2 regions of the Arthrobacter sp. JB02-1C genome follow, and region 2 is predicted to be linked to the other one. Evidence: riboswitches for the same ligand, from Rfam matches in the RefSeq annotation. Region 2 holds a riboswitch; the other holds the start of a gene.
The links. Region 2 has a riboswitch for cyclic di-AMP ahead of AC3ANP_RS09145 (M23 family metallopeptidase). Riboswitches for the same ligand answer to the same signal wherever they lie in the genome.
Positions count from the first base shown of each region.

Region 1: it holds a riboswitch for cyclic di-AMP, as region 2 does, so the genes downstream of both, AC3ANP_RS14900 (NlpC/P60 family protein) here and AC3ANP_RS09145 (M23 family metallopeptidase) in region 2, are expected to answer to the same signal.

Region 1 is NZ_CM173235.1:3,179,356-3,194,308, reverse strand. It holds gene AC3ANP_RS14960 (MFS transporter) at 1-1,329, opposite strand, end outside; gene AC3ANP_RS14955 (amidohydrolase) at 1,326-2,564, opposite strand; gene mscL (large conductance mechanosensitive channel protein MscL) at 2,718-3,122, shown strand; gene AC3ANP_RS14945 (Gfo/Idh/MocA family protein) at 3,144-4,172, opposite strand; gene AC3ANP_RS14940 (hypothetical protein) at 4,301-5,773, opposite strand; gene AC3ANP_RS14935 (dihydrolipoyl dehydrogenase family protein) at 5,874-7,289, opposite strand; gene AC3ANP_RS14930 (glycoside hydrolase family 16 protein) at 7,433-8,455, opposite strand; gene AC3ANP_RS14925 (DUF4397 domain-containing protein) at 8,835-9,533, shown strand; gene AC3ANP_RS14920 (RNA polymerase sigma factor) at 9,694-10,263, shown strand; gene AC3ANP_RS14915 (anti-sigma factor) at 10,250-11,119, shown strand; gene AC3ANP_RS14910 (DNA alkylation repair protein) at 11,197-11,667, shown strand; gene AC3ANP_RS14905 (hypothetical protein) at 11,723-11,977, opposite strand; cyclic di-AMP (ydaO/yuaA leader) riboswitch at 12,146-12,344, shown strand; gene AC3ANP_RS14900 (NlpC/P60 family protein) at 12,349-13,098, shown strand; gene AC3ANP_RS14895 (dihydrofolate reductase family protein) at 13,154-13,750, opposite strand; gene AC3ANP_RS14890 (DUF5129 domain-containing protein) at 13,861-14,953, opposite strand, start outside.
Region 2 is NZ_CM173235.1:1,886,460-1,901,412, forward strand. It holds gene AC3ANP_RS09130 (MFS transporter) at 1-121, shown strand, start outside; gene serC (phosphoserine transaminase) at 144-1,274, opposite strand; gene AC3ANP_RS09140 (iron-dependent transcriptional repressor DtxR) at 1,600-2,292, shown strand; cyclic di-AMP (ydaO/yuaA leader) riboswitch at 2,442-2,654, shown strand; gene AC3ANP_RS09145 (M23 family metallopeptidase) at 2,659-3,477, shown strand; cyclic di-AMP (ydaO/yuaA leader) riboswitch at 3,625-3,783, shown strand; gene AC3ANP_RS09150 (NlpC/P60 family protein) at 4,047-4,823, shown strand; gene AC3ANP_RS09155 (HNH endonuclease) at 5,069-5,569, shown strand; gene mobA (molybdenum cofactor guanylyltransferase) at 5,625-6,302, shown strand; gene AC3ANP_RS09165 (DUF6457 domain-containing protein) at 6,286-6,573, shown strand; gene AC3ANP_RS09170 (molybdopterin molybdotransferase MoeA) at 6,570-7,997, shown strand; gene fdhD (formate dehydrogenase accessory sulfurtransferase FdhD) at 8,082-8,966, shown strand; gene AC3ANP_RS09180 (alpha-mannosidase) at 9,057-12,080, shown strand; gene AC3ANP_RS09185 (hypothetical protein) at 12,296-13,030, opposite strand; gene AC3ANP_RS09190 (hypothetical protein) at 13,082-13,804, opposite strand; gene AC3ANP_RS09195 (hypothetical protein) at 13,901-14,680, opposite strand; gene AC3ANP_RS09200 (ABC-F family ATP-binding cassette domain-containing protein) at 14,948-14,953, shown strand, end outside.

The DNA of each region.
Region 1 (14,953 bases), 1.3 Mb from region 2:
CCGGATGGTCGCCGGGTCCATCGACTGGGCCGCCACGTAGAGCGCCGCCGAGATCGCGACACCGATGGCGTTCCCGAGGGAGGACGCCATCTTGTAGATCCCGGCCGCGGCGCCGGCTTCGTCGTCGGGAACATTCGACAGCGCCGCGTCGGTGGACGGGGTCGCGTAGAAGCCAAGCCCGATACCGAAAAGGGTGAAGCCAATCACCGCAAGGACGATGTACTGCCCGATCAGGGTGAACGTCATCGAGGTCATCAGGATCCCCGCGCCGGCAATAGCACTGCCCCAGATCATCGGCCGCTTCGGCCCGAAACGCTGGAGCAGTTTTTCGCCGACGCGGATGGTGGCCAGAATCGCGACGAGGTAGCCGAGGGTAAGCAAACCGGACTGCAGTGAGCTCAAGCCGGCGGCGACCTGGACCAGGCCGAGGGAGACAATCAGCGTCCCGGCCGCACCATTGAGCAGGAAGTTCGACAAGGTGGCGCCCGCAAAGGTCGCGTTCGCGAACAACTTGAGGTTCAGTACCGGGTTGATCCTGCTCGTCTCGATGCCGAAGAACACCAGCGCAGCCACGATCGTGATGACCACCAGCGCGATTCCGCCGAGGCTGAGCCAGCCGATCAGCGGACCCTGGGAGATGTAGACGTTGACGGCCACCAGCGCCACGATCAGGCTGATCATGCCGCCCCAGTCGAACGCGCCGCCGGACCGCGCCGCGGACCGGGATTCCGGTGTTCCACGGAGCAGGAACAGCGCCACCACGGAGAGCACAATCGAGATCCAGAAGATGGACCGCCAGCCGAGGAACGACGTCGCCATCAGGCCGCCGAAGAGGGCGCAAAAGCCCGAGCCGCCCCAGGACCCGATGGACCAGTAGGACAGGGCGCGCTGCCGGTCCTTGCCCTCGTAATAGGTTTTCACGAGGGCCATGGTGGAGGGCATGATGCAGGCCGCGGAGAGCCCCTGCACCACCCGCCCGCCGAGCAGCGCCGCGGCGGTAAGTCCGCCCGTGTTTTCCGGGGTCAGCGCGATCAGGAGGGAGCCGAGGATGCTCAGGTAGATGCCGAGGTTCATGATTTTGACCCGGCCGAGACGGTCGGCCAGGCCGCCCGCGACGACGATGAAAATCCCGGAGAACAGGGACGTAATCGACACCGCGAGGTTGCCCACGGTCCGCTCGAGGCCGAGTGAGCCCTGGATGCCCGGGATGACATTGAGCAGTGTTTGCGCGAACAGCCAAAAATTGATGACGGCCAGGACGATGCCGGTCAGCCAGGCATCGTTGGGTTTCCACTGGGAACCGGCGGCCGGATTCCGGGCCGCGCTCATGGCTGCGGCTTCTCGGTCAGGTAGGTCAGTGCCGCGACGACATGCGCCTGGACTCCCATCGACAGGGTTGGGTCGATCACGGGCGCGAAATGGGGGGAGTGGTTCGCGGGGATGTCCTGGGCCACCGTGCCCTTGGCCGCCGCGGCCTCGTACACCGCCGGGTCCACGCCGCCCAGGAGCCAGAAGGTGTAGGGCACCCCGAAGGCGTCGGGAATCCGGCTGAAGTCCTCGGACGCGGTCTGCCGGCCGGCGTGGTCCACCGCGTCCGCGCCGAAATGGGCCCTGAACGCTGCGGTCACCTGCTCCGTGGTGTCGGCGTCGTTGCTGGTGAGCGGGAACTGGTCGTAATACTCGAATTCGGGATCCTTGGGCGATCCGGCGGTGACGCACTCGCCCTTGACAATCCGTTCGATGGCTGCGAGCACCCTGGACCGGACCTGGTTGTCGTAGGTGCGGATGTTCAGCAGCAGGGTGGCACGGTCCGGAATGATGTTCGACTTGGTGCCGGCGTTGAGCGCCCCGACCGTCACCACCGCAAAATCGCCGGGTTTCGTCTCACGCGAGACGACGGTCTGCAGTTGCAGCACAATCGAGGATGCCAGCACCACTGGGTCCACGGACATGTGCGGCATCGACCCGTGGGCCCCCTTGCCATGCACGGTGATCTTCAGCGAGTCTCCGGCGGAAAGCACGGGTCCCGCCGTCGTCGACACCCGTCCCGCCGGAAGGGACATCACGTGCTGGGCTAGGGCGACGTCGGGTGCGGGCACTTTGCCGACCAGGCCGTCGTCGACCATGGCCTGGGACCCCGCACCGATCTCTTCGCCGGGCTGGAACAGCGCGATATAGGTGCCCGCCCAGGCGTCGCGTCCCGCAGCCATCAGCTTCGCGGCGCCCAGGAGCGTGCTGACGTGGACGTCGTGCCCGCAGGCGTGCATGACGCCGTCCACCTCGGAGGCGTAGTCCAGGCCCGTGGCCTCGGTCACCGGCAGCGCATCCATGTCGGCGCGGGCCAGGACGGTCCGGCCGGTCCCGTTCGCCAGCACACCCACGACGCCGGTGCCCCCCACCGGGGTCACGGTGTAGCCGAAGGAGGTGAGTTGATCCGCCACGAACTGCGAAGTCTCGTGTTCCTGCATGCTCACTTCGGGATGCCGGTGCAGCCGGGTATACGTCTCACGGACCCAGTCAAGTTCGGCGTCCAGCCCCGACAGGACAGTGTCTGAATTGCTCATCTGCTCCCACTCTCTCTCGGTAGTGCCCGCGCTCCGGAGGCGGCCGCAAAACCCAGCCTAGACCCGGTAACGGAGTGCGGGTCCGAAAACCAGCAGACGAATTTCCGGTTGCGCTGCGCCCGGCGCGCGGGGTTGTGGGATAGCTTGAGTTTTATGTTGACCGGATTCAAGAATTTCGTCATGAAGGGCAACGTCGTCGACCTTGCCGTCGCCGTCGTGATCGGCGCGGCGTTCGGCGCTGTCGTCACGGCTCTCGTCCAGAACGTGCTCATGCCGTTCATCGCGGCCCTGGTTGGTTCGCCCAACTTCGACCGTTTCGCCGTCGTAACCCTGAATGGAAATGACATCAAGTTCGGTGTGCTGCTGACGGCGATCGTGAACTTCCTGCTCATAGCGGCCGCCATCTACTTCGTCGTCGTGCTGCCGATGAACCACATGATTGAACGACGCAACCGCCGTCTGGGCATCCACCCGGAGGTCAAGGAAGAAGCGGCCGAGGACCCGCAGATCGCGCTGCTCACCGAAATCCGGGATGCGCTGCGGCAGGACCGGGTCTAGCCGGACCGGCAACCCCGTCCGCTACCGCCGGACGTCGCTGGGGTAATTGAGCCCAATCAGGGCGCGGACCGTGTCGACGGCTTCCATGACCGCTACGCTGTCCTGCGGCGGCAGCACATCGTTGCCGGTAGCGCCCGCCGAGATCAGTCGTTCGACTTCCCACGCCTGATACTGCATGCCCCGCCCGGTGACCGGCTCGTCGAAGCGCTCGACGACGTTCCCGCCGTCGTCGTACCGGGTGAACGCCGTGGGGGTGTACCAGACCGGATCAATTTCGATGCTGCCTCCCGTCCCGATGACCGCGGCCCGGTTGGGCCCGGCGGTATCGAGTGCGCAGTGCAGCACGGCCTGCTGCCCTTCGGTGTATTCGAAGATCACCGCTGTTTGGCGGTCGACGCCACTGGCCGTCTTGCTGGCGGCCGCCTGGATCCTCGCGGGCGCCCCGAACACGTCGAAGGCGAAGGACACCGGGTAGATCCCCAGGAGGGCCCCGCCGCCCAGCGCCGGGTCGTTGAGCCGGTGGGCCGGGTCTTTGGGCAGGTTCTGGTTGTGGTCCGCGATCACCGTGCGGACCTCACCGAGGGCGCCGGCCTGGAGGAGTTCGCGGATCCGCACCATGTGCGGCAGGTATCGCGTCCACATCGCCTCAAGCACTACCAGCCCTTTCGACGCGGCGAGGTCCGTCATTTCCCGGGCCTGCTGCGCGTTCATGGCGAACGGCTTTTCCACCAGCGCGTGCTTGCCGGCATTGAGGGCCAGCATCGCGTGCTCGTAATGGAACGGGTGGGGCGAGGAGATGTAGACGACGTCCACCGCGGGGTCGTGCACCAGGGCCTCGTAGCTGCCGTAGGCGGCCGGAAGGCGGTACTTGCCGGCGAACGCCTGCGCGGTGGCCGGGTTGCGGGACCCGACGGCCTGAACCGTGAAGCCGTGCTCCAGCAGGTCGGAGGTCTGCAGCCCGGCGATAAACCCCGTGCCCAGGATGCCCCAGCGGACGCCGGTGGGGCCGCCGTGACGGGGAGCCGCGCTGGGACTGGGGATCTGGGTCATAGGGTCTCCTCGGGCGTCCGGCAAGCAGGGGCGTGCGGCCACCGCGTCGGGCGCAGCCACCGTCTGAGCATGCTAGCCCACCCGGGCGCCCACCGGATCCATGCGGGCGGCCACGCCCCAGGGCTGCTTTAGCCGCCGACCCTGGCCAGGACCTTGTTTACCGTGGCGGCCAGGCCATCAGCGGCCTGCTGGACGCCGCTTTCCGAGGGCGCAGTCGTCTCGGCTTCCACGCAGAGCCCGTTCTTGCGGGCGCCGACCAGGACATGACGGGCCTCGGTCCCGTCCGGCAGCAGGTACGCGAGAGCATAGCCGGCTTGCCCGCCGGTGTTGACCTGAAGGTGCACGACCGGGGTCCGGAGTCGGCCGCCGGCCCCTGGCACCTTCTCCTGCAACAGACCGCAGGAGCCCAATGACGCGGCACGGTCGTCGAAGGACCCGGCTGCCGAACCCGCGACGCCGATCAACCGCAGCCCGATCCGCGCCGGATCATTCGACGTGCGGGAGAACTCGGCGGCGACTCTGGGGGCGCCGCCGAGCGTGGCCAGGTATGCCGAGTCGTCGAGCGTGCAGGCCTCCGCCGATGGCTCCGGTGCTAGCCCGGTGGGAAGGTAGTCTGCCGTCAGCACCCGGGCCGCCTCGCCGCGGGGGCCGGTAATGCCCTGCAACAGCCCGGCCAGTTGTTGCGGAGTCCGCAGTGGGGCGGTTCCCGGCGTGCCTGCCGTCGGCGCCGCGGACGCGGCCGCCGTCGTGGCTCCCGGGGTCGACTCCGCCGGGAGTACGGTTGCTGCGGCGGCGGCCAGCTCTTTCGCCAGCCGGAGAAGCGGCTGCAGGGCGGCCCGCAGTTCGTCCTCGGACGCGGTGCCCGCGGCTTGCCGGGCCAGTCCAAACGAGATGTTGCGGACCAGGACCTGGAGCGAGAGGGTGGCCTGGCCTGCGGCTGTGCCTGCAGTGCCCGGCGGAACCACCAGGGTGGCGTACGCCTTCTCGCCCACCTCGGACACCGGAAGGACCCGGACGGTGGAGGGTTCGGCGTCGGGCACGCCGGCCTGCAGGAACGTCGCGCACCTGCCGGTTTGCTCCTCCGAATAGGCGAAATCCGCAGCGATCATCTCAGTCCGGGGAGCGCTTCTGGCCAGCACGAAGGCCACCGCCTCGCTGGACCAGGCACCGGTCAGTGACAGCACGCCCGCGGCAAAGTGCAGGCGGAGGTCGGCAGGGGCGATCGGCGCGGTGTGCGCCCGGAACGCCCCGCATTCTGCCGGCTCCACGGCTGCCGGCGCGCTGGTTTCCGGGCGCGCCGCCAAGCGGGTCCGGAGGTCCCTGGTGTCCGCGACCCTGCCGCTGGCCTGTCCGGCGTTGCTGATCGCGCGGTTCATCACGCCCATCAGCTGCTCGTCGGAGAGCACGATTTCGCCTGTCTGGGCGGCAACGCCGGAGCTGGCACCGGCGTTGCCGGGTGCACTGGTGCCCGCCGACGGTGCGGGGGCTCCGGAGGTGCACGCGGACAGGGCCAGCAGGAAGGCAGCGCAGGCAGCCCGCCAGCTCTTCCGTCGCGGGCGCGGACCGCTGGGGGTTAAGGCTGCTGCAGCACCTGCGCTCACGACTGGGCTCCCTGCCGTCAATGGATGTGCTGGGCCCATTCTTCGGGCCGTGGTCCGCCGGCACCAGAGCAATTGGCCCCGGGGGCAGGGCCGCCAGGGTTTAGTCCGCGAGGAACGCCGGGGTGAACAGCAGGGTCAGGCCCTCGGCGATGGTGGGGTGGGTAATGATGGCGTCGCGGACGGCCGTGTAGTCCAATCCCGCCAGCATGGCCATTTGGACCACGGCGATCGCTTCGCTGGCCTCGGTGCCCAGCAGCGCAGCGCCGAGGATCTTGTCCGTGTCCCGGTCAATCACGGCTTTCCAGAACCCCTCAAGATGCCCGACAGTGCGGGCGCGGGGGATGGCGCTGACGGGCATCCGGGCAATCCGCACGTGGTGGCCCGCTTCCCTGGCCTGCTGTTCGGTAAGGCCCACCCGGCCCAGTTCCGGAGTGGTGAAGACACAGTAGGGGATGAGGCGCCCCGCAGTGCTTCGCGGTTCACCCTCACCGCCCGCGGCGGCCAGATTGGTCTTCAGCACCCGGTAGTCATCGTAGGAGGCGTGGGTGAACTGCGGTGTCCCGGCCACGTCGCCGGCGGCCCAGACCCGCTCGGCGGTGGTTCGGAGCTGGTCATCCACCCGGATGAAGCCGCGCGCGTCCAGCTGCACGCCGGCGCCTTCGAGATTGACGCCGTCGGTGACCGGGCGGCGGCCGACCGCCACCAGAAGGTCGGCGGCCGTCACGGCGTCGCCGGACGCGAGGGTGACCGTGACCAGCCCGTCGTCGCCGCGGAAGATGGTCTCCGCCCGCGACCCCAGACGGACGGTGATTCCGTCGTCCACAAAGCGCTGCGCTACGGCGTCCGCGATGTCCCGGTCTTCCCGCGCGAGCAGCTGGCTTCCGCCCTGGACGATCGTGACCCGGACCCCCACGGTGTTCAGCAGGTCCGCGAATTCGCACCCCACATAGCCGCCGCCGAGGATGATCATGCTCTCCGGCAAGGAGTCCAGCTCCAGCAATGAGTTGCTGGTCTGCACCCGGGATTCCGCGAGGCCGTCGATCGGCGGCAGGAGCGGTTCCGTGCCGAGGTTGAGGACGACGTCGGCCCCGCGCAGGACCCGGCTGCCGCCGGCGTTGAGCCGCACCGTCACGGTGCGCGGACCGATGAAGGCGGCCTCGCCGAGAATGAAGTCCATGCCGGAGCCGGTGAAGGAGGCGAGTTGGCCCTGGACCATGGTCTGGACCACGTCCTCCTTCCGGTGGCGCAGCAGCCCGAGGTCCATCTGCGGGTGTTCGACGCCGGAAATACCGAAGCCCGCGGCGCGCCGGCTGGTCTTCAGCACCCGTCCGCTGTTGATCAGCGTCTTGGTGGGGATGCAGGCCACGTTGATACAGGTGCCGCCGATCATGGCGCGCTCGATCATGGCGACGCTTTTCCCGGCTTTCGCCAGGTCCATGGCGAGGGTTTTGCCGGCCTTCCCGCCGCCGACCACCAGCAGGTCCACGTCCTCGATTTCCGTGCTCTCGGTGACCATTGGACGTTCCCCTGCCTCTGTTTGCGGTGGTGGTACCCCCTGCGCCCAGAGTCTAGCCCTCGTCACGGGTGCCCGGACAGGTGCCTCCGCAGGGGCACCGAGCGGCACGCCGAAGGCCACTGCCCGGTTGCTGCGCAGGCGCCCTATTGGTAAACGCGCACCCAGTCGATGTCCATCCGGGACGGGCCGGCGTCCCTTGCGCCGGGGAACCAGTCGAGCTGCAGGGTTTGGTGCATGCTGACGGCCGGCTGATGGGCCGGATCGGCGTCGCTGAAGGTTTCCACCCCGTCGATGTAGCCCTTGACCCCGGCCGGGGTCCACTCCACCGCGTAGTTGTGCCACTGCGTCGTGTCGATCGGGGTAGTCGCGGTGGTTGTCACATTTCCGGCTGCGCCACAGTCGTAACGCAGGGAAAACTTCGAGGCGGCAGTGTCGGCGGTGCCCTCGGCAAAATCGACCTCGGCGCAGTTCGGTGAGGTGTTGTTGCTCGGCCAGAGCATCATCACCGGGCGGTATTCGGAGTCGCGTGCGTTCGTTTTCATCCGGGTCTCCCAGCGACCGTATTTCTGCTGGCCGAAGGTGGCGGACATGCCGCCGGTGGTGCCGGCCGTATCCCCGATCACCGTGGCCACACCGTTCGCTACGGACCACGCCTGGGGGCTGCGAAACCCTCTGCCGGCCCGGCCCGGTCCGTCGAAGAGGCTCCATTTGGTGGCGTCCGGCGCTCCGGAGTAGGTGAATTCGTCACCGGACAGCACCGCACCCCAGCTCAGGGCGGCCGCGGCCTGTACACCGTCGCCGGCCGGGACCGCGGCGGCGGGGGCGGACGGGGCCACACGCGGCACCGCTGGCGCCGACGCCGTGGGCGTCCCTGCCGCCGGTGGTGCCGGGGCCGGGGGGTGCGGGCCCACCGTTCCGGCGGTTGGTTCGGTCGCCGGTGCCGTCCCGCCCGCTGCGGTGCCCGGATTGTCCGCGGCGGCGGCCGCGGCGGCGGCCGCGGCGGCGGCCGCGGGGGCGGACGTTGCGGGCGACGGTACCGGGCTGGCGGAGGACGACGTCGGGCCGCCTGCGTCCGCGGCTCCGGGAGTGCCCGCCCTGGAGGCGGCGCTGCATCCGGTCAGCGAGAGGGCACCGAGGCAGAAGGTGAGGACAATTTTCTTGAACAAGTGACCCCTTCGGGGATATGGACTTGGTGCGAGCGGACGCGCGATCGACCCTGGAGCGGGACCCGTGATGTTCCGTTCGGGCCTGCCGGGCGGGGGCGGCCAACGTGGGGCCTCGCGGCGCCCAAGCGGGCATCCCGCCCCGACCGCGGACCGGCCGCCGGCGCCAGCCGCCTACGTTACGCGATCGTGACCTTGCTTCGCAAAAACCAAAACCGCGGGCGGGCGGTCCGATCACGGCCGGCCCGGCAGGCCCGGCAGGTCCGGCCACGGCAGTTACGGGAAACATTTCCCCGTAGCTGCATCCGGAGAGCACCCCCGGCCGGTAATAAGGGATGTAAGCCAAAAACGCCCGTAACCGGGCCTCAACGAGGAGTTCGAGATGCACAAATCAATTTCCGCAGCCGCCGGAGCGGTAACCCTGCTGGCCGGGCTTGCCTTTGCAGCCCCGGCGCAGGCAAGCGAGCATCGCCACAGCCACGACACCGCGACGCTTTCCGTCCTCCATGGCGTCCCCGGTCTCACCGTGGACGTCTGGGTCGACGGAAAACTCACGCTGGACAACTTCACCCCTGGAAGCCTGGCCGGCCCCCTGGACGTCCAGGCCGGAGAGCACGAGATCGCGATCACCGGGGCTGACGCCAAGAACGCCGACGACGCCGTGATCGGACCCGTGGAAGTGGACCTGAAAGCAGGCAGGGACTACACAGCTGTAGCGCACCTGAGTGCTGACGGTGAGCCCACGGCCACGCTCTTCAAGAACGACACGTCCGCTGTCCCTGACGGCGAGGGCCGGCTGACGGTGCGGCACGTTGCCGCGGCACCCGCCGTCGACGTCCTCGCCGGCGGAAAGGCCGTCATCACGGGACTTGAGAACCCCGGGGAGGAGCAGCTGACCCTCAAGGCGGGTACCGTCTCCGCCTCGGTGGCGGCGGAGGGCAGCACCGACGCTCTGATCGGTCCGGCGGATGTGCCCGTCAGCGCGGGAAAGAACACGATCGTCTACGCCTGGGGCAGCCTGGCCGACCACAACCTCGGCGTCGCGGTGCAGGTGGTGAAGCTCGCACGGCATGGCGATTGAGCGGCCCGGGGACGGCCGCCAAGTGGCAGCGTAACGGCTGGCGGGGCCGCGATATTAAGGCCCCGCCAGCCGGTTCCCCGGCCTCGCCACCATTGCAGGGCTGCCGGTGCCGGGGAATAATGGCGCCCACAGGTCTCAGTTACCGCTCTAAGGAGCACCGATGGAGGCTGCCGATCGTGAATGGAACGTTGCCATTGACCAGGCGTTCGCCGCGGGCGAGGAGCGGGCGCTCGCCGAGGCCTACCGGGTACTCGCGCCCCTTGTCCATACGCTGGCGCTGAGGGCGTTGCGGGAGCACAGTGCTGCGGACGACGTTACCCAGGAGGTTTTCATCCGCGCTTGGAAGTCGCGAGCCAGTTACCGCCCGGACGCCGCACGGCTGCCCGCCTGGCTGATCGGGATCACCCGGAATGCCATCACGGATGCCTTGGCCGCCAATTCCCGTCGGCGGGACGTTGACCGGGCCGCCCTGCGTTTGGTCAACGACCCGGCAGGCGGAACGGGAGAGCCGACCGCCGACTCGCTGGCGGACCGTCTGACCCTGGACGATGAGCTCGAGCGCCTGGGGAACCCCCAGACGGCCATCATGCGGCTGGCATTTTACGAAGACTTGACGCATGACCAGATTTCGTCCCGGCTCAACCTTCCGCTCGGTACGGTCAAAAGTCACATCCGTCGTAGCCTCGCCCGGCTGCGGTCCCGGTTGGAGGTGGAACATGGATCATCTTGACGATGATCTCTTCGGTCTGTTGGCGCTGGGCGAACGGACTGCCAGCGACGAAGAGCTGGCCCACCTGGACAGCTGCGATGAGTGCCGGGCGATGCTGGACGCGCTGCGGGATACCGTGTTCGCAGCGACGATCAACGCCGAGCACGTGCGGCTGGAAGCCCCCGGCAGCCACAACTGGGCCGCCATCCACCAGGCCCTGGGGCTCTCCCCGGATCTGGCCGACGATCCGCTCAGCGGTCCACCGGTGATCCCGGGGCGCCCCGATGACGGCACGGCCGGCGCAGGGAGGCTCGCTGACCGGCAGCCGCGCCAGGCCACCAACCGGAAGGCCAACACAAGGCAGCCCAACAGCCGACAGGCTGGCGGGCACGGGCTCCGCCGCAGCCAGCGCCGGCGGCCGTGGGTCCTCGGCATGGCCGCGGGGATCGCCGTGGGCGCCGCCGGGGCCTGGGCTGCCTTGACCCTCCTCGGCCCCGCCGAGCCCCCGGTGGCGGCACCGACGACGCCGCCGCCCACGGCGGCGGTCCTCGGCGAGGCAGAACTGGCCCCGCTGGCGGGTCACTCCGCCAGCGGGACCGCCCTCGTGGAAAAGCTCCCGGACGGAACCCGGCAGGTGGTCATCAACCTTCCCCAGGAGAAGCTCACGGGCTTCCGCGAGGTCTGGGTCGGGTCCGCAGACCTGTCCAAGATGGTCAGCCTGGGGGTCCTCGGCCAGGGCACGGCAGCCTTTGTCATCCCCGGCGGTCTCAACCTCGCCGATTATCCGGTGCTCGACGTCTCCAACGAGCCCTATGACGGGAATCCGGCCCACTCGGCGGACAGCATCGCGCGGGGCAAATTCACCGTCCGGGGGTAACGGCGCCGGGGGTAACGGCGCCGGGCGCGAAGGGCGCCACGACGCGGACCCGGACCCGGACACGACAAGATGGACCCATGAGCGATGCTGGCGACTTCATTGACGGGGGACTGCAGCGGGAGAGCTCGTGGCGGCGGGCCGAAGAAGCGCAGGCCCGTTTCGGTCCGGACCTGACGTGCTACGGCGCCTCCGTTGGCGCCGTCCGCGGCACGGTCCGGGACGCGCTCCGCCGCTACCGGAACCTGGGCCACGACGAGCTGACAGCGCTGAGCTCGGAACTCTGGGCGGTTCCCGTCTTCGAACGGCGGCTCGCCGCCGTCGTTCTCCTGCAGTCCCGGCTGCTCCTGTTGGACAACACGGACCTGACCCGGATCGAGGGCTACCCCGCGAGGCGCGGATCCGCGAACTTGCGGATCCCCTGGCGGTCGACGTCGTCGGGCCGCTCATCGCGGGGCTGGACGGCGCCCGCAGGAGCCGTGCCGAGGCGGTCCTGGCGCGGTGGCTGCACGATCCGGACCCGCGGCTGCGGAACTCGGCCGCCCTGGTGACCGAGGCGATCGGGGCCGCCGGGGTTCCAAGGCCCAAAAAACGCGCCGGAACGCGTTAGTTTCGCGGCCGCCGCTCAACCACGGCGTAAGCCTTGCCATCGAGGAATTGCCAGTCCGTCAGCACCATAAAACCGAGCGCATCCACGCGGTCATTTAAGACATGGAGGTCGAAACCGCCGTCCCGCGGCTCGGCATCCCACGTTGCGACATGGATTTCGTCGCCCTCCAGGACCAGCAGTTCGGTGTTGACGTCAAAGTCTTCCTCCGGCTGCTCGCTCAGCTGGCAGATCGCGACACAGGGGCTGTTCATAACGTGCCTTCGCTCGACGTGCTCTCAACAGCCCGATCCTATGCCGCCGGGCTAACGGCCGACCAGCCGTCCCGTCCGCACAGACACGCCTTCGTTACCTGAATGTGACATTGCGTCTCGAGTCCGTTACGGTTAGCGGGTGCCTGTTTGTATCCGATACGGGCGCTCCCTCGCCGATTGCCTAACTCTGCCGCGGCCCGGGATCCGAATGCAACCTTTCTGGCAGAGACGGGGAAACCACTTTGTGACCTGCACTACTGGCAGGTCTTGGGGTGAAGCCGCACAGCGCCCGCTTTTGCCGGGCCCGCGGCCGGGTGCCTCCCATCCGAATCCGACAGCTCACCTCGTAGGCATTGGGAGAGGCTACAAACATGTTCTCAAGCACTACTGCCGCGCGCCATCGTTCCGACGACACTGCCGCGCGGTCTTCAGCATTTTCGATCACGTCAGGCACCATCGGCCGGCAGGCCGCGGTGATTTTTGCAGCCTCCGGACTCGTTCTTTCCAGCGGCATGGCGGCTAACGCCGCTGCCGCACCGGCCGAACGCGACGCCGCCCCGGCGTCAAGCGTCGACGTCGCGGGCAAGGTAGCGGCGCCCGTCACGGCCGATTCCGCTGTGCGGATCAGCTTTGACCGACCGGCCGTAGCCACCACCGCCGCGCCTGTGGTCGAGGAGCCCGCTGCCGCCCCGGCGGCGGCTGCCGCGCCAGTTGCGCCCGCGCCGGTTGCCGCAGCACCTGCGGCGCCCCAGATCACCGTGCAGGCAGCTGCCGCTCCGGCGCCGGCTCCGGCCGCCGCCGGCGGCCTCAACGCGGCGATGCTCGCCGCGGCATACAGCCAGATCGGCATCATCCAGGACTGCACCGCCATGGTGGAGAAGGCGCTTGGCGCCGCCGGCCGTCCGGTGGGCGACCTCGGCCCCCAGCAGTTCCTGAACCACGGCACGGTCGTGGGTGATCCGCAGCCCGGCGACATGGTCGTCCAGAGCGGCCACGTTGGCATCTATGCCGGCAACGGACAGGTGATCAGCGGTGGCATGAACGGTACGAACCAGACGATGGTGCACCCGCTGTCCTGGCTGACCGCCACCGGCGGCGTCACCTTCGTGCGCGCGTCCTAGTCGACGGCGCCGAAGCCCCAACGGGCGGCGTCGTGGCCGGTGGCCGGTTTTCCCATCAGGGAGGCCGGCCACCGGCCATTTCGCTGCCCGCGGCCCCGGTGCCGTACCGCAACAGCACCACGCCGTTGCCGAACCGCCGGGTTTCGAGGAGCGTGAGGGCGCTCCCGTGCTCGGCCGGTTTGAACAGCGGTGAGCCACGGCCTATCAGCACCGGGTGAACGTAGACCCAGTACTCGTCGATGAGCCCGAGGCGGCGGAAGCTATCGGCCAGACCGGCGCCGCCGAGGGCCAGGTCGCCGCCCGGTTGCGCCTTCAGGTCCAGTACCTCCTGGGCGACGACGTCGCGCACGACCGTGGTGTTCCAGTCCGCCCGCTGCAGGGTTTTGGAGTAGACGATCTTGGGCATCTCCCGCCAGATCCTGGCGAACTCGGCCATGACGGGCGGGGTCTCGGGATCCTGATCCGCCGTCGGCCAGAAACCGGCCATTAGTTCATGGGTGACGCGGCCGTCCAGGAAAGCGCCCATGCCCTTCAGGCGCTCGTTGAAGTGGCGATGGAGTTCTTCATCGACCATGTGCCAGCCGATGTCCCGGTCCGGTCCTTCGACAAATCCGTCGAGGGAGACCGAGAGGGCGACAATAATCTTGCGCATGGCCAGAGCCTACGCTCCGGCCAGGTGGGTGCGTGAGGCAACAGGGTGCGGCGTCACCGTGGCCGGGTTGCTGTCAGGTGCGTGGGAGCCGGTTGTCGACGGATCGTGGATCAGAAGCTGGACGAGCTTCCGGACCCGGAAAAACTGCCGCCGCTCCCGCCGTAGCCCGTGCTGCTGCCGCCGCCCCGGGCGCTGCTGACACTGCTGAGCCCGGTGCTGAATCCGGTGTTGAAGGTCGCCACGGAGAAGAAATAGGAGGGCGGGTAGACGGTGCCGAGGATGCTCGGCTCGTAGCTGGGCCGGCGCTTCCGGCCGTTTCCGGCTTGGGCCTCGGTCATGTCCGCGCGCATGAGTTCGGCCTCGTGGTCGTTCCTGGCATAGCCGGCGATCACGGTGTCCGCGTGACTTTGAAGTAGTTCCGACAGTGCGGTGCGGGCGTCCCGCAACCGGTCCAGCGCCGTATCGGCACTGATGCTGCCATCGGCCAGTTCGGCGGTCCAGCGTTCCAACTCCCGCTGGCTTCCATCCCGGAACGAGCGCAGGGCAGCGGCGGTCGCCGTATCGCCTTCGCCGTGCCCCTTGGCGAGCATGCCTTCAATGCCGGCCAGGTCGCCGCGAAAGGGGGCCAGTTGCCGGTCCCACGCCGTCGCCCAGGCGGAGCCCCGGCTAAGCAGGACGTTGGTGTCCGCGATCACATCGTCCAACGCATCGAGTTCGGCCGCCGCGTCGGCATATTGGCGGGCCAGCAGCATGTTCGCCCTGCGCCCCAGCTGGCCGGGCGTCAGGGCGTGCACCCGGTGCGACAGCCCGGTAGCGACGCTGTAGCGGCTGAGGAAGGTGCGGTACTTCTCCAGCACGGTGCTCCCGTACCGGGAGGACTCCGGAATGGTGCTGGCGTTCAGTTCCGTCACCTCCAGGTCCATGCTGACGCTCGCATAGTGGGCGTCCCCGCGGGCGATTTCGCGGCGGCTGCCCGCGCGGGTCCGCCAGCGCACCAGCAGCCAGGTGCCGGCGCCTGCCACGACCGCGCCGGCGGCGCTCCAAGCGGTCACGAGGAAGGCCGTGGAGCGGTACCAGGGCTGGTTGATCAGTTCGGCTCCCCGCCGGATCCCGGCGATGGTTCCCTCCGTCCATTGGGCATCCCGCAGCAGGTCCTTGGCGGCATTTTGGATCTCGTCGCGTTGTTCGAGCGACACCTTCCGG
Region 2 (14,953 bases):
CCGGGCGCAGCACCTCCGGATCAGCTTCAACCGCCGGGCCAGGGGGCTGCGGTACTTCCGGGTCGCCCCGGCGGACGGCGCCGGCCGGGCGGAGAGCCCGGACAACGCCGTCGACCGCTGACCGGCCGCGAGGGCGCCGACAGCTACTGCCGGAGTTCCTCCACCACGAAGTCGATGCACTCGAGCAGGGCCGAGACGTCATCGGGGTCGATCGCCACAAAGGTGGCGATCCGCAGCTGGTTGCGGCCCAGCTTGCGGTACGGCTCGGTGTCCACCACACCGTTGGCCCGCAGGACCTTGGCGATGGCTGAGGCGTCGACCGAATCGTCGAAGTCGATGGTCGCGATCACGTTGGACCGGTCCTCGGCCCTGGCGACGAACGGCGTGGCGTACGCCGACGCTTCCGCCCAGCGGTAGATGCGTCCGGCCGAATCGGCGGTGCGCGCGGCCGCGAAATCAAGGCCGCCGCTGGCGTTGAGCCAGCGCACCTGTGCCTCCAGGGTGACCAGGGTAGCCAGCGCCGGCGTGTTGTACGTCTGGTTCAGCCGTGAGTTCTCGATCGCTGTCTGCAGGTCCAGGAAGTCCGGGATCCAGCGTCCGCTGTCCTTGACCCGGGCGGCGCGCTCCAGCGCCGCCGGAGAAAACAGGCCCAGCCACAGGCCGCCGTCGGACGCGAAATTCTTTTGCGGCGCGAAGTAGTACACGTCGGCTTCGGCGACGTCGACGTCCAGCCCGCCCGCCGCGGAGGTAGCGTCGACCAGCACCAGGGCGCCCTCGTCCGCCCCCGCCACCCGCTTGACCGGGGCGGCGACGCCGGTGGAGGTCTCGTTCTGCGGCCAGGCATAGGCGTCGACGCCGGCTTCGGCCCGGGCCTCGGGGCGCGTCCCCGGCTCGGCCTTAATGATTGAGGAATCGGCCAGGAACGGCGCCTTGTTCGTGGCCGAGGCGAACTTCGAACCGAACTCGCCAAACGACAGGTGCTGCGCCTTGTTCTCGACGAGGCCGAAGCTGGCGACGTCCCAGAACGCCGTGGAGCCGCCCACGCCCAGGATGACCTCATAGCCGTCCGGGGCCCGGAAGAAATCGGCCAGGCCGCTGCGGACGGACCCCACCAGGTTCTTCACCGGCGCCTGCCGGTGTGAAGTCCCCAACAGCGTGCCCGACGCCGCGCGGAGAGCCTCGATCTGTTCCGGCCGGACCTTGGACGGGCCGGCGCCGAACCGTCCGTCGCGCGGCAGCAGGTTTGCGGGAATGGTAATGCTGGTGTCGCTCACTGGGGCTCCAATTGTGGCTGGGTGCGTGGCGGGCTCGGACGGATCCCGGGCCGACTGCGGCAAGGACCCGGATTTATTCTGCCCGACGGGCCGGCCCGGCCGGGAAAAACGCCCGTCACAGTCCGGTCATTGAGACCACTCGGGCGCCGGCAGCCCTGCCGGCGGCACGACCGGGCGGGGAACGCCGGCCCGCACCGGCAGATTATCCGGACTAATTCAAAATAGGCTAGGCTGGCCGGTGACGCATGGCGGGCCACGCCCGGGCGCATTGGGTGCGCTGTACGGTGGGGAAACGCAAAGGACGGCGCTCGAGGAGCTGAGCTGAATGACGGATCTGATCGACACCACGGAGATGTATCTTCGGACGATTCTGGAACTCGAAGAAGAGAACATCGTCGCCCTCCGCGCCCGGATCGCCGAGCGGCTGCGGCATTCCGGCCCCACCGTGTCCCAGACGATCGGGCGGATGGAACGCGACGGCCTGGTGGTGGTGTCCGGCGACCGGCATCTGGAGTTGACGGCGCCGGGCCGTAAGCGGGCCATTGAAGTCATGCGCAAGCACCGCCTCGCCGAGCGGCTGCTTGCCGATGTCATCGGGCTCGACTGGGCCTATGTCCACGAGGAAGCGTGCCGCTGGGAACACGTGATGAGCGAACGGGTCGAACAGCGGATATTCGACATGCTGGACCACCCAACCGTGTCGCCCTACGGAAACCCGATCCCGGGCCTGGCCGACCTCGGCGGGCTGCCTGCGGCGGCCTCGGAGGGCGTGCTGAGCCTGCTCGACGCCATGTCCGGCTACGGCGCGGATTCCCGGGTGACGGTGAACCGCCTGGCGGAGCCGATCCAGGTCGAGCCGGAACTGCTGGTCCAGCTGGACGAAGGCGGCATCCGTCCGGGCGCCAGGGTGTCGCTGGAGCGGGTGGGGGAGTACATCTCGGTGCGCGTGGCGGACATTGAAGGCGCCCTGGAGCTGCCGCCGGAAGTGGCGGCCCATGTGTTCGTGACGCTGGGCTAGTCCGGCGAAGGACCTCCCCGCCGGAGCGGCGGACACGTTGTCCACATACAGATAACGGATTTATTACCGCCGGGCTTAATCGCCTATAGTTGAGCACTAGCACCGATACTAAAGCGTTACCGGATCCGAAGCCGAGCTCTGCCAGCGGATCAGTCAACGAGTCACCTTTCTGGCAGAGGCGGGGGAACCACTCACGGCCGATCTTGCATCGGCCTCGGGGTGAAGTCCGCTAGCGGCAAGCAACTCCACGAACAACCCCTCCCTGGTTGGCCGTGTCCGGATGCTTGCACCGGCGGACCGGGTCTTTGATCTCTCTGACCCGAATCCGACAGCTAACTTCGCAGGCTATCCAGAGAGGAACCGTTCTTGACCATGCAGACTGTCAGGGGCCGCCGCCGTGCGACCGGTCCCGCTCCGGAGCCGCGCCCGGCCGACGTCGTCCACGCCGAGCGCCCGCGGGACCCGCGCCGGGATGAGCGCCGCGGCCGCCGCAGCCCGCTTCGGCAGGTTGCGGACTTTGCCAGCGCCAGCGGCATCGGCCAGAAGGCCGGCATTGCCCTTGCCTCCACCGGCCTGGCCCTCACCGTAGCCGTCCCGGCCACCGGCCCCGTGCTGACGGCCGAAGACAGCCGGACCGGCGCGGTGGCCGCGGCCGCGCAGCCCGAGGTCCGGGCCGCTGCCGCGCAGATCGACTTCAACCGCACCGCCGTCACCACCAAGGGCGACCCGGAGGGCAAACTCAAGCAGCTGCTGGGTGCGCAGTCCGCCGGCAGCATCACCCGGGCTGCCTCCGCCGGCAGCCTCGGGGCGCCGCTGGACAATATGGTCACCGCGTCGGCCTTCGGCTACCGGGTCAGCCCCATCACGGGCGCAGTCGGGGAGTTCCACCGCGGCCAGGACTATGCCGCACAGTGCGGCACCGCCGTGCACGCCGCTGCCAGCGGCACCGTAACCTTCACCGGGTGGCACCCCTACGGGGGCGGCAACCGGGTGGTGATCGACCATGGCAACGGCCTGGAGACCACCTACAACCACTTGTCGTCATCCAGCGTGCGGGTGGGCCAGCAGGTCTCCCGCGGCGACGTGGTGGCGATGAGCGGAACCACCGGCGCCTCCACCGGCTGCCACCTCCACTTTGAGGTGATGGTCAACGGGGAAGTCGTTGACCCGCTCGGCTGGCTTTAAGCCAACCTGAGGGATGACTCGCATTTGTTTGACACGCCGTGATCTGAATGTGACATTGAGTCCCAACTGTTGTACCGTATGAAGCACGCCAACTCCTCCGGAGTTGGCGCTCTTGAGTGGATTGCCTAACTCTGCCACCGCTCAAGGTCCGTTCGCATGACATCGTCTGGCAGGGGCGGGGGAACCAATTTTGGTCTTCGCAAGAAGGCCTTGGGGTTAAGTCGCAAAGCTTCCCAGGAAGCAGCGCGGCCGGGTGACTCCCATCCGAATCCGACAGCTCACCTCGTAGGCATTGGGAGAGGCTACTTTCGTGTCTTCACGCCACAATGCTGCGCGTTCGCGCGCCAGCGACGCTCAATTGAGTCCGCTGAACTCCATGCTCCGTGCTGCCCTTGCCGGCGCCCGGACTGGTTCGCACACCGCAGTTCCCGCTTTTGGCGCGTCTTCGCAGTACACCCTTCGCTAAAGAAACCCGTTTCGGGGGCGATCCGGCGTACCCCCAAGATGCCGGAGCGTCCTCAGTCCCGCCTGCAACAGCGCGGACAAAGGATCACGAAAGAGAGAACTTAATGACTACTCGTGCAACCATTGCACGGCACCGCGCGGAGGTCACCAAGACCAACTCGCTGGCTGTCATTGCCAAGGCCGTCGGCGAAAACGCCGGTGGCATGGGCCGCCAGGCCGCCGTCATCGCCGCAGCCTCGGGCCTGGTGCTGACCAGCGGTATCGCCGCCAACGCTGCCGAAACCAACGTGCAGCGCGAATCGACGTCCGCGTCCGCCCTCGAAGTACAGTCCACCACCGCGCCGGCAACCATCTCGGCCGCCTCCAGCATCGCGATCACCTACGAGAAGCCGGCCGTCCATACTGCCGCTGCTCCGGTCGTTCAGGTTGCCGAGGCCGCCAAGCCCGCCATCACGGTCCAGGACTCCACCGGCACCGCCGCGACCGCCACCGCCTCCACCGGCACCGCGACGGCCTCCCTGGCCGCCTCCGAGGCACCCCGTGCCGTCAGCGGCATGGGCGCCACGATTGCCGCAGCTGCGTACGCGCAGATCGGCGTCTCCCAGGACTGCACCATGCTGGCCACCAACGCGCTCGCCGCGGCAGGCATCAACTACCACGGCTGGCCGGCAGGTTACCTGTCCCTCGGCCGCACGGTGAGCGCAGCGGAGGCCCAGCCGGGTGACCTCGCCTACTACCAGAACGGCGGCGTGGGCATGGCCCACATCGCTGTGTACGTCGGCAACGGCATGGCCGTACACGGCGGCTGGAACGGCGGCACCACCGCGCTGTACAGCGTCAACGTGGGCTCGGGCCCGGTCTTCATCCGCGTCGGCGGCTAAGCACCTTCCACGACGCAGGCCGGCATCAGCCGGCCGGCACCTTGCAAGAGACCCCTGCCCTGCGGCGGGGGTCTTTTGCGTTCCCCGGTGGTGGTCCGGGCGCGACGCGCGACGTTGTCGTGAAAAGAAAATTCGGTAATCCGGTCTTGGGTGTTTACGCTTGTGGTGTCGATCCATAGCCCGACCATGCAGAGGGCAGCCGGCCCTCGTGCCCCTGGCGGGTGCGGCCGTGAAGAGGTATGCGGATGCGCACTCTCGTTCTGAATGCTGGATATGAACCGCTGGCGGTAGTCACCTTCCGCCGGGCGCTGGTGCTTGTGCTGACCGGGAAGGCCAGCGTGGTGGCCGAAGGGGACGACCCGGTGGTAGGGCCGCAGGACATCCTGGGCCGCCCCTCGGTGATCCTGCTGAACCGGTACATCAGGCCGCGCTACAACACCCTCACGGCGGTCAGCCGGCGCGGAGTGCTGCGACGGGACAACCACCGCTGCGCCTACTGCGGCAAGGCTGCCCACACCATCGACCACGTCCAGCCCAAGTCCCGGGGCGGCGCGGATTCCTGGGAAAACCTCGTGGCCGCGTGCCTGCGCTGCAACAACGCCAAGGGGGACCATACCCCGGCCGAGATGGGCTGGAAGCTCGGCTTCGCCCCCGGGCCGCCGAAGGGCCGCACCTGGCAAATCAAGGAACTCGAAAAGCCCACGCCTGCCTGGGACCCATTCCTGCTGCCCGAATCGGCGCACTGAACCGCCGCTGTCTGGTCCGACGTCGACGCCGTGCCGCGGCGGCTAGGCTGGGCGGGTGGAATACGACGCCGTCATCCTTGCCGGTGGCAGGTCCTCCCGGCTCGGAGGCTCGCCCAAGGCCCAGCTGACGTTCGACGGCGCCACCCTGCTGTCCCGGGCGCTCCGGGCAGCGGAGGGAGCCCGCCGGACGGCAGTCGTCGGCCCGGATCCGGGGGACCTTCCGCCAGGCGCGCAGGCCTGCCGCGAAGACCCGCCATTTGCCGGCCCCGCCGCCGCGATTGCTGCCGGCCTGGCGGCGCTGGCCGGCCCCGGGCCCGGTGCGCCGGCCGGCCGCCCCGCCGCGCTGACCCTCGTCCTGGCCTGTGATATGCCACGGGTCGGCGCTGCGGTCGCCGCCCTGCTCCGCGCGGTGTCCGACGCTCCGCAACCGGCCCTCGACGGGGTGGTGGCAGTCTCGCCGGATGGGCGCGTCCAGCCGCTGGCGGGTCTTTATAGCACAGCTGCGCTAGTACATGCCGTGGCGGAAGCAGCCGGCCGCAACAGCCTCAATGGCGGCTCCGTCTTCGCCCTCCTTGCTAGGCTGGAGCTGCGGGAGATTCCAGTTCCGGCGGGCTCAACGGCTGACGTGGATACCTGGGGCGACGCCTTGGCGTTGGGCGTGTCCGGCGCCGGCGGGTCCGGGACAACGACAGCGAATTCGACGTGGGAGGCACAGAGTGAAAAGCCAGGATGAGACGCTCGAGGACTGGTGCCGCGCGCTGCTCCAGGCCCTGGAGTTGGAAGACGTTGAGATCGACATCAACGAGGTGCTGGGGCTGGCCGGGGTAGCGGCCCATTCGATCGTGCGCCCCGCCGCGCCGCTGACCACCTTCGTGGCCGGCTTTGCCGCCGGCCTCGCCGCGGGTTCCGGCCAGGCGACCGACAGTGTTTCCATGCAGGCAGCCATGGGCGTGGCCCGGAAGCTCGCCAAGGAATACGCCGCCTCCGAGGCTTCCGGGGCATGACGCCGGACGGCGACACGGACGCCGACGGTGAAGGCAGCGGCGGGCCACCCGAGGACGATGCCGCGGCACCGCCGCACCGGCACCTCGTGCACAGCTGGCAGGAAGCACGGCAGCTGGCCTTCGACTGCGCCACACCCATCCCGCCCGCGCCTGTTCCGCTGCGGGACGCCCTGGGACGGACGCTTGCGGCCGATCTAAGCGCCCTGCACGACATGCCGCACTACGCCTCCTCCGCGATGGACGGGTGGGCCACCAACGGCAGCGGACCGTGGATCCTCGCCGAGCCCGGACAACGGCTGGCCCCGCATCAGGCCAGCCCGATCGTCACCGGCGGACTCCTGCCTCCGGGGGCCAGGTCCGTGCTGCGCAGTGAGAACGGCGTCATTGCCCCGGACGAGGATGGCCTGCCGGTCCTCAAGCTCGGTGCCGGTGCCAGGCCGGGGGAGCCCCGGAGCGGTGAACATGTCCGCCCGGCCGGAGAGGAAGCGGCGGCGGGACAGGTGCTGATCAGCGCCGGCGCCGTGCTCAACCCGGCGCACCTGGCCCTGGCCGCGCTGGCCGGACACGACAGCCTGCCCGTCCTCGGCAAACCCGTGGTCCGCCTGGTGCTGACCGGCGCCGAAGTCGTCAGCGCCGGCCTCCCGAGGCCCGGCGAAGTGCGTGACACCTTCGGCCCGCAACTGGCCGCCGTGGTGGGCATGCTCGGCGGAGTCAGCGCCGGGGAGGCCAGAATCGGCGACAGCGATGCCGAGTGGCTCGCCGCCCTTGAAGACGTCGAGCTCCCGGCGGAGGCCCCCGGAACGCTTCCCGTGGACTCGAGCAGGCAACCGGCGATGCAGCCGGCCGACGTCGTCATCACCACCGGCGGGACCGGCCGCTCCGGGACGGACCACTTGCGGCGGACCGTGGCCGCGCTGGGCGGCCGGCTGCTGATCGACGGGATCGCCATGCGTCCGGGCCACCCCGCCGTGCTGGCGGAGCTCCCGGACGGGCGCTTCATCCTCGGGCTGCCGGGTAACCCGCTGGCGGCCATGATGGCACTGTCGACCCTCGGCGGCCCCCTGCTGGCGGCGCTGGGCCACGGCACCCTTCCGCCGGTGACCGACGTGCCGTGCGGAACCTCGATCGATCCAGACCCGGGCCGGACCCGGCTGATGCCGTTCCGGATGCTGTACGGCATGGCCTCGCCGGCGCAGCACACCGGCCCGGGCATGATGCGTGGTCTGGCCGCAGCCGACGGCGTCCTGGTGGTGCCGCCGCACGGGGTGCAGCTGGGTGAGCCCGTGCCGGCTTTCCCGCTTCCATGGGGCGCTGCCCTCCCGGACCCCGCGGCCGCGAAACCGCCGGCCAAGCCGGCCGCCAAGCGGGCCTCCCGGAAGCCGGCCGCGGACGGACCAGTGGACTGGAGCGGCCTGCTTGGCTGAGCGGCGGGCGGAGTCCATGATGGAGACGGGGGAGAACCGGGCGCCGCTAACCGTGCCCGGACGCATGTTGATGAGGAGTCTCCGATGGGCCGCGTGACGCAGCGCCGCAAAATCCACAAATTCGTCCTGGATGGCTCGCCGCAGGCCCTGGAGTTCCCGGTCCGGCACCGCGAGGACGTCCTGGCGGTCGAGGAACCGCTTGAGATCCGGCTGGGCAGCCTGTCCTTCTCCGTCACGATGCGCACCCCGGGCAACGACTTCGACCTCGTCGCCGGCTTCCTGGTGTCCGAAGGCGTCATCTGGGCGCCGGAGCAACTCGTCTCGCTGCGCTTCTGCGCGGGCGAGGACGAGGACGGCGTCCAGACGTTCAACGTGGTGGAGGCACAGCTCCGCCCCGACGTCGCGCGTCCGGAGACCGGGCGCAATGTCTTTACCTCCAGTTCCTGCGGCATCTGCGGCACAGACTCGATCGAGGCGGTGCGCAAATCCTCGCACTTCAGCCCCGCGACGGATCCACTGACCGTGCCGGCGGCGACCCTGGCCTCGCTGCCGGACCGGCTCCGGGAAGCCCAGGCGGTCTTCGACGTCACCGGCGGCGTGCACGCCGCCGGCCTGTTCCGGATCGCCGACGACGGGTCCGCGGAACTGCTCTGCCTGCGCGAGGACGTGGGGCGGCACAACGCGGTGGACAAGGTGGTGGGCTGGGCGCTGCGGGAAGGCCTGCTGCCGCTGAGCGGAACCGTGCTCCAGGTCTCCGGCCGGGCCTCCTTCGAACTGGTGCAGAAGGCCGCGCTGGCCGGGATCCCCGTCCTCGCGGCCGTCAGCGCCCCTTCCAGCCTGGCCGTGGAGCTTGCCGAAGCCAGCGGGATGACGCTGGCAGGATTCAGCCGGGGCAGTTCGCTGAACGTCTACGCCGGTCACGGGCGCATCCACCTGCCGGCTGCGCGGGAACGGGATGCATTGGCATAAGCGCGGCGGGGCACGTAGATTTTCATCCATCGACTGGATCCACGGCCCGAACCCCGCGTCGCCACACCGGCGACCGCGCTAAGGAGCACCTTGCACGACGACCGCCGTCTCACTGAACTCCGGCTGGACCGCTTCCTGCGCGAACGCATCCTCCCCGCGGTGTACCCGCGCACCGTCCCGCTGACGCTCAGCAGCTGGGTCGCTCCGGGCGAACCGGTCCCGGCGTCCGAGGCACTGCAGCAGGACTTCGGACCCCAGGAACCAGGGGCGCCGTGGGGGAGCCCCTGGAGCACCATGTGGCTTCGTCTGCAGGGCGAAGTACCCGCGTCCTGGGGCAGCGACCCGGACACCGCCGTCGAAATCCTCGTGGACCTGGGCTTCGGCACCGACCTCCCCGGCTTTCAATGTGAAGGTACGGCCTGGCGGCCGGACGGAACCGTCATCAAGGCGGTCTCGCCGCGGAACCAGTACATTCCCCTGAAGCTCCTGGGCGGCGGCCTGGCCGTGGACTTTTACGTCGAAGCGGCGGCCAATCCTGACCTGTCGCAGGGCTGGACCTTCGCCGCCACCCCCTACGGTGACCGGGCCACTGCCGGGGCGGCCCCGCAGTACCGGCTGGGCCCGATCGTCATTGCCGAGCTCAACCGGACGGTCTGGGAATTGCAGCAGGACGTCGGCACGCTCCGCGGGCTCATGCACGAGCTGCCGATGGAGCTGCCCCGGCGCCACGAAATCCTGCGCGCCTTCGAAGCCATGCTCGACGCCATGGACCCGGACGACGTCCCCGGTACGGCGGGCGCCGGCCGTGCCGCGCTCGCCGAGGTGCTGGCCCGGCCCGCCTACGCCTCGGCGCACCAGCTGGTCGCGACCGGCCACGCGCACATCGATTCCGCCTGGCTCTGGCCGGTCAGGGAAACCATCCGGAAATGCGCACGGACGTTCTCCAACGCCGTTGCCCTGATGGACGACGATCCCGACTTCGTGTTTTCGTGCTCCTCGGCCCAGCAGTTCGCCTGGATGAAGGAGTTCTATCCGGAGTTGTTCGGCCGGATCCGGGAGAAGGTCGAGGCCGGGCAGTTCGTCCCGGTGGGCGGCATGTGGGTTGAAGCGGACAGCAACATGCCCGGCGGCGAGGCCATGGCCCGCCAGTTCCTCGAAGGCAAGGCCTTCTTCCTGGCCGAATTCGGCGTCGAGTGCCGGGAAGCCTGGCTGCCGGACAGCTTCGGCTATTCCGGCGCCATGCCGCAGATCGTCAAGGCCGCCGGCAGCCGCTGGTTCCTGACCCAGAAGATCTCCTGGAACCAGGTCAACCGGATGCCGCACCACACCTTCGCCTGGGAAGGGATCGACGGCACCCGGATCTTCACCCACTTCCCGCCGGTGGACAGCTACAGCGCCGAGATCAACGGCCGGGAGCTCGCCCACGCGGAGCGCAACTACCGGGACCACGGCCGCGGTTCCATGTCGCTGCTGCCGTTTGGCTACGGCGACGGCGGCGGCGGCCCCACCCGCGAAATGCTGGCGGCGGCCCGCCGGACCGCGGACCTGGAAGGATCGCCCAGGGTGCGGCTGGGCGCCGCTGCCGAGTTCTTTGCCGCCGCCGAGCAGGAGTACCAGGGGCTCCCGGTGTGGGTCGGTGAGCTGTACCTGGAGCTGCACCGGGGCACCTACACCAGCCAGGCCAACACCAAGCGCGGCAACCGGCGCAGCGAGCACCTGCTGCGGGAAGCGGAGCTGTGGTGCACCACGGCGGCGGTCCGTGCCGGGGCACGCTATCCGGCCGCTGAGCTCAAACGGCTCTGGCAGCTGGTGCTGCTGCAGCAGTTCCACGACATCCTGCCGGGCAGTTCGATCGCCTGGGTGCACCAGGACGCGGAACGGAACTACGGAGCCGTCGCCGCCCGGCTTGAAGCGATCATTGCCGAGGCCGCCGGCGCCATGCTGGGGGAAGGCGAGCAGGAATTCCTGCTCAACGCCGCCCCGCACGCGCGCCGCGGTGTGCCGGCCCTGGCTGCCGCCGCCCCGGTCCTCGCGGCAGCGCCCGTGCAGTGCACCGCGGCCGACGGCGGCTACGTGCTGGACAACGGACTCATCCGGGCCGTGGTCAACGCCGACGGGCTGCTGGTGTCACTGCAGGACCATGGCAGCGGCCGGGAAGCCATCGCGCCGGGCGAGTTCGGCAACCTGCTCGAACTGCACCGGGACACCCCGAACGAGTGGGACGCCTGGGATATCGACGCCTTCTACCGGCGCAACGTCACGGCGCTGACCGAGGCCCGGTCGGTGACGCTGGAACGGTCCGGCGCGGCCGCGGCCGTCGTGGTGGAGCGGCTGGCAGGCACCTCGGCGGTGACCCAGCGGATCCTGCTGGAACCCGGCGCCGCGTCACTGGCAATTTCCACCGCCGTGGACTGGCAGGAACGCGAGAAGCTGCTCAAACTCGGCTTCCCCTTTGATGTCCGCGCGGACCGCTCGGCGGCGGAAACCCAGTTCGGCCACGTCTTCCGGGCCACCCACCTCAACACCTCGTGGGAGGCGGCGAAATTCGAAATCTGCGCGCACCGCTGGATCCACGTGGCTGAACCCGGGTACGGGGTGGCGGTCTCCAACGCGGCCAGTTACGGCCACGACGTCACCCGCACTGTCCGGGACGCCGACGGCGGCACCACCACCACGGTCCGTGTCTCGCTGTTGCGGGCACCGAAGTTCCCCGATCCACGTGCCGACCAGGGCCGGCACGAACTGACCGTAACCGTCCGGCCCGGTGCCGGCATCGCCGACGCCGTCGAGGAGGGGTACCGGACCAACCTTGCCCCGCGCACCGTCAGGGGCGCACACGGCGTGGAGGCGTTGTTTACCGTGTCCAACCCTGCCCTCGTCATCGAGGCGGTCAAACTCGCGGAGGATGGTTCGGGCGACGTGGTGGTGCGGCTGTACGAATCGCTCGGGGAGCGCTCCTCCGGGGTCCTGTCCGCGAACTTCGACGCTGCCGGGGTGCGGGCGGTGGATCTCCTCGAGCGCCCGGCCGACGCACCCGGGGTCAGCGTGCGGGGCGGCGGTGTGGAGCTGATCCTGCGGCCGTTCCAGTTGCTGACGTTGCGGTTCGCACGGTGACTGCGGACCGGGCCGGGAGCGCGCCGGCGTGTCCGCGAGAAGGCCGGCTTAAACAGGCTGAGTGGGAGCGGTCCAGCGGACCGCTACCACTCATCCCCCCAATGGCGTTGGACGTCGGCTGGCCTGTAACACTGAATCCCCATTCACGAGGCAAACCGGCGTTTTCACACATTCATGATTCTCTCACGCTCTAATGATTGTGTGAACGGAGGGGGCTAGATTTTGCGAAACGTTGCGGGAGCGTTACCTGCCGGCCGGGCTCGGCGGCCGGACCACCAGAAGGCGAGCAGCCCCAGCACGTAGCCCAGCACCGCCAGGTAGTTAACCAGCAGTCTCGCAGGGTCCCAGGGGGCCGGCGCGAAGGATGCCGGCACGCTCAGGACCGCGGCGATGGCACCGGCGAGGGTCAGAACAGCGCCGGCCCGGACGAACCGGGGCAGGCGCGTCCGCGCGGTGGCCAACAGCGGCGGTGCCAGGACCACCGAGACAAAGGCGGGGTAACTGCGCCCGGCGGCGGCATAGAACGGGGCCAGCGCGCCGTTCCGTCCCCCGTCGTCCCAGAGCGCCTCGAGCCCTGCCGACGAGCCCTCGGTGTCCATCAGCAGGAAGATGGCGGTCACCGCCAGGCAGGCCGCGGCCAGCCACCAGCGTCCCGCGGTGCCGGTGAGCAGCCGGCGCGCGTGGCCGGCGCCGAGCCCCTTCGCCAGGCGCAACCCCACCAGGAAAACCATCAGGAAGACGACTAGGCGCAGGAGCAGGTTGGTTAAGTTCCAGCCGCCCAGCGCCTGGTCGATTGCCCCGTAGGGCCCGGGGATGCTGAGCAGGCTGCACGCCGTGGCGAGGAACAGGATCCCAAAGACCGCGCGGTTGCGGCCCCGCAGCGCATCCGGGACACGCACCAGGCACGCAGAGCCGCAGACAATAAACGTCCCCCATTCAAGGGCGGCCATGGCGCGCTTTCCCGTGGCAGGGCCGCACGGCCAACGACTGCAGGACGTCGATCATCCCAGGTTCTCCCAGATCTTTTCTGCCTGCGCTTGTTCCAGTTCATGCCGCCGCAGCGTCCGGCCCAGCGCCTGCAACCGGTCCCCGGCCAGTAAGGCCAGTTCTCCGTCGGAAAGCCCAGCCAGGGCCTCCTGGCGGGCTCCGGGCGGCCAGCCCGCTTCGGCCTCCGCGATCAGCCCGGTGGCGACCAAGCCTCCGGTCAGGCCGACGCCGGCCGCGCGCGACGTTGCCACCGCCAGTTCGGGCGAGAGGCGGTTGGCCGTCAGCTGCGCGGAATAGTTCTGCGGCGCGACTCCGGTGGCGGCAGAAACCCGGTGCCGCAGTTCACCGTTGTCGATGGCATCCACCCAGTTCCGCACCGAGGTGGCATGCGGGGCCGGGCTCAGCCCAGGTGTTGCTGCCCCGCATGGATCGGCACGGGCGATGACGGCACGCAGCAGGTCCGTGGTCGCGATTTGGCTGACCAGTTCCGCCGGCGTCGGCGGCAACGCCGGATCCGCCAGCCCAGCGTAGTTCTGAAAGCCAGCCAGCCCGTCCAGCGGGTTCAAGCCAAGGGCCCGGCTGATGCTGACCAGCGTGGTCTCGGCGACCTTGCCGCGCACCAGTTGTTGGGCCAAAGTGGTGCGCTTGACGCCGGAGATCCGACAAATGTCGGCGGTACTCATCGCCGGCGCGACACTGTGTAGCCAGTGTTGAAACGCTTTGGCGGGAAGTGCCATCTGTGACTTTCTGCAGGCTGGGTGCAGGGTGGCCGGGCGGGCCGTGCTGCTACGCGGACGCCGGGGGAGAAATCCGACACCGCCCCCTACAGGCCATCATAAATCTTTCCGGCCGACGGGTTCGTGATCGGCCGCGGACTGGTTCTCCGGGGCAGCGCGGCGTTGTCGACCGGCACGCCGAGCGGCCACCTTCCCCAGCCAGATCAAGGCGAGGCCTCCGGTGAGGCCCAGCACGGCGGTGGAACTGATGAAGTACTGCAGGAAGGTCAGTGGCGGCGGCAGCAGCTCACCGAACGCCAGAATGATCATGGCGATTGCTCCCAGGGACAAGACGGCCGCACCCAGGCGGACCAGCCAGGGGAGGCGGGATCGGATGGAACCCAGCGTGGCGGGCAGGAGACACGCGGCGACGAATGCCGGGTAGAGCCGCCCGGCGGCGGTGTACAGCCTGATCAGCTGCCTGTTGGGCTCGCTTTGGTCCGGAAGCGACGCCATCCCCACCGAGGTTCCGGCGGTGTTGGCCATCAGGAACGGAATTACCGTGGCAGCGGCGACGATAGCCAGGGCTGCCAGCCCTACCGGGCCTAACAACAGCCACGCGGCCGGACCGTTGTCGAATCCCCGCGCGATCTTGTAGCCAGCCAGCAGGACCGTTCCGTAGATGACAAAGCGCAGCATGAGGTTGGCGTAGTTGCTCGAGCCCAGCCAGGAATCGATGACAGTGTAGCTGGGTCCGATGCTCAGCAGCATGGCGAAGGCCGCAAGCACGAAAATGCCAAACAACGAGCGGTTTTCACCGCGCCGTGCGGCCGGAGCCCGGAGCGCGACGAGCAGCACACAAACGAGCAGGGTGGAGCATTGCAGGACAAAAATCATCGGTGTGCCTTCAGTTCGTGGACCTCGTCCGCCGCCCCTGGCTCACTCTTGAAGGAGCCGGGCCCGCCGCCGATTTTACCCGCGGCGCAGATTGAACTATGCTAGTTGCTCGAACCCGCTGGTCCGTACACCCCCCAAGTCCGGACCGGCGGGTTCTTTCATGCCCGGCGCCAGGCCGGCGCGATGGAGCGGAATCGCAGCCCCGGCGGCCCTTCGAGCAGCCCTCTGTTGAGGGCCAGTTTCCGGCTGCGGTGAGAGGATGGACTAATGACT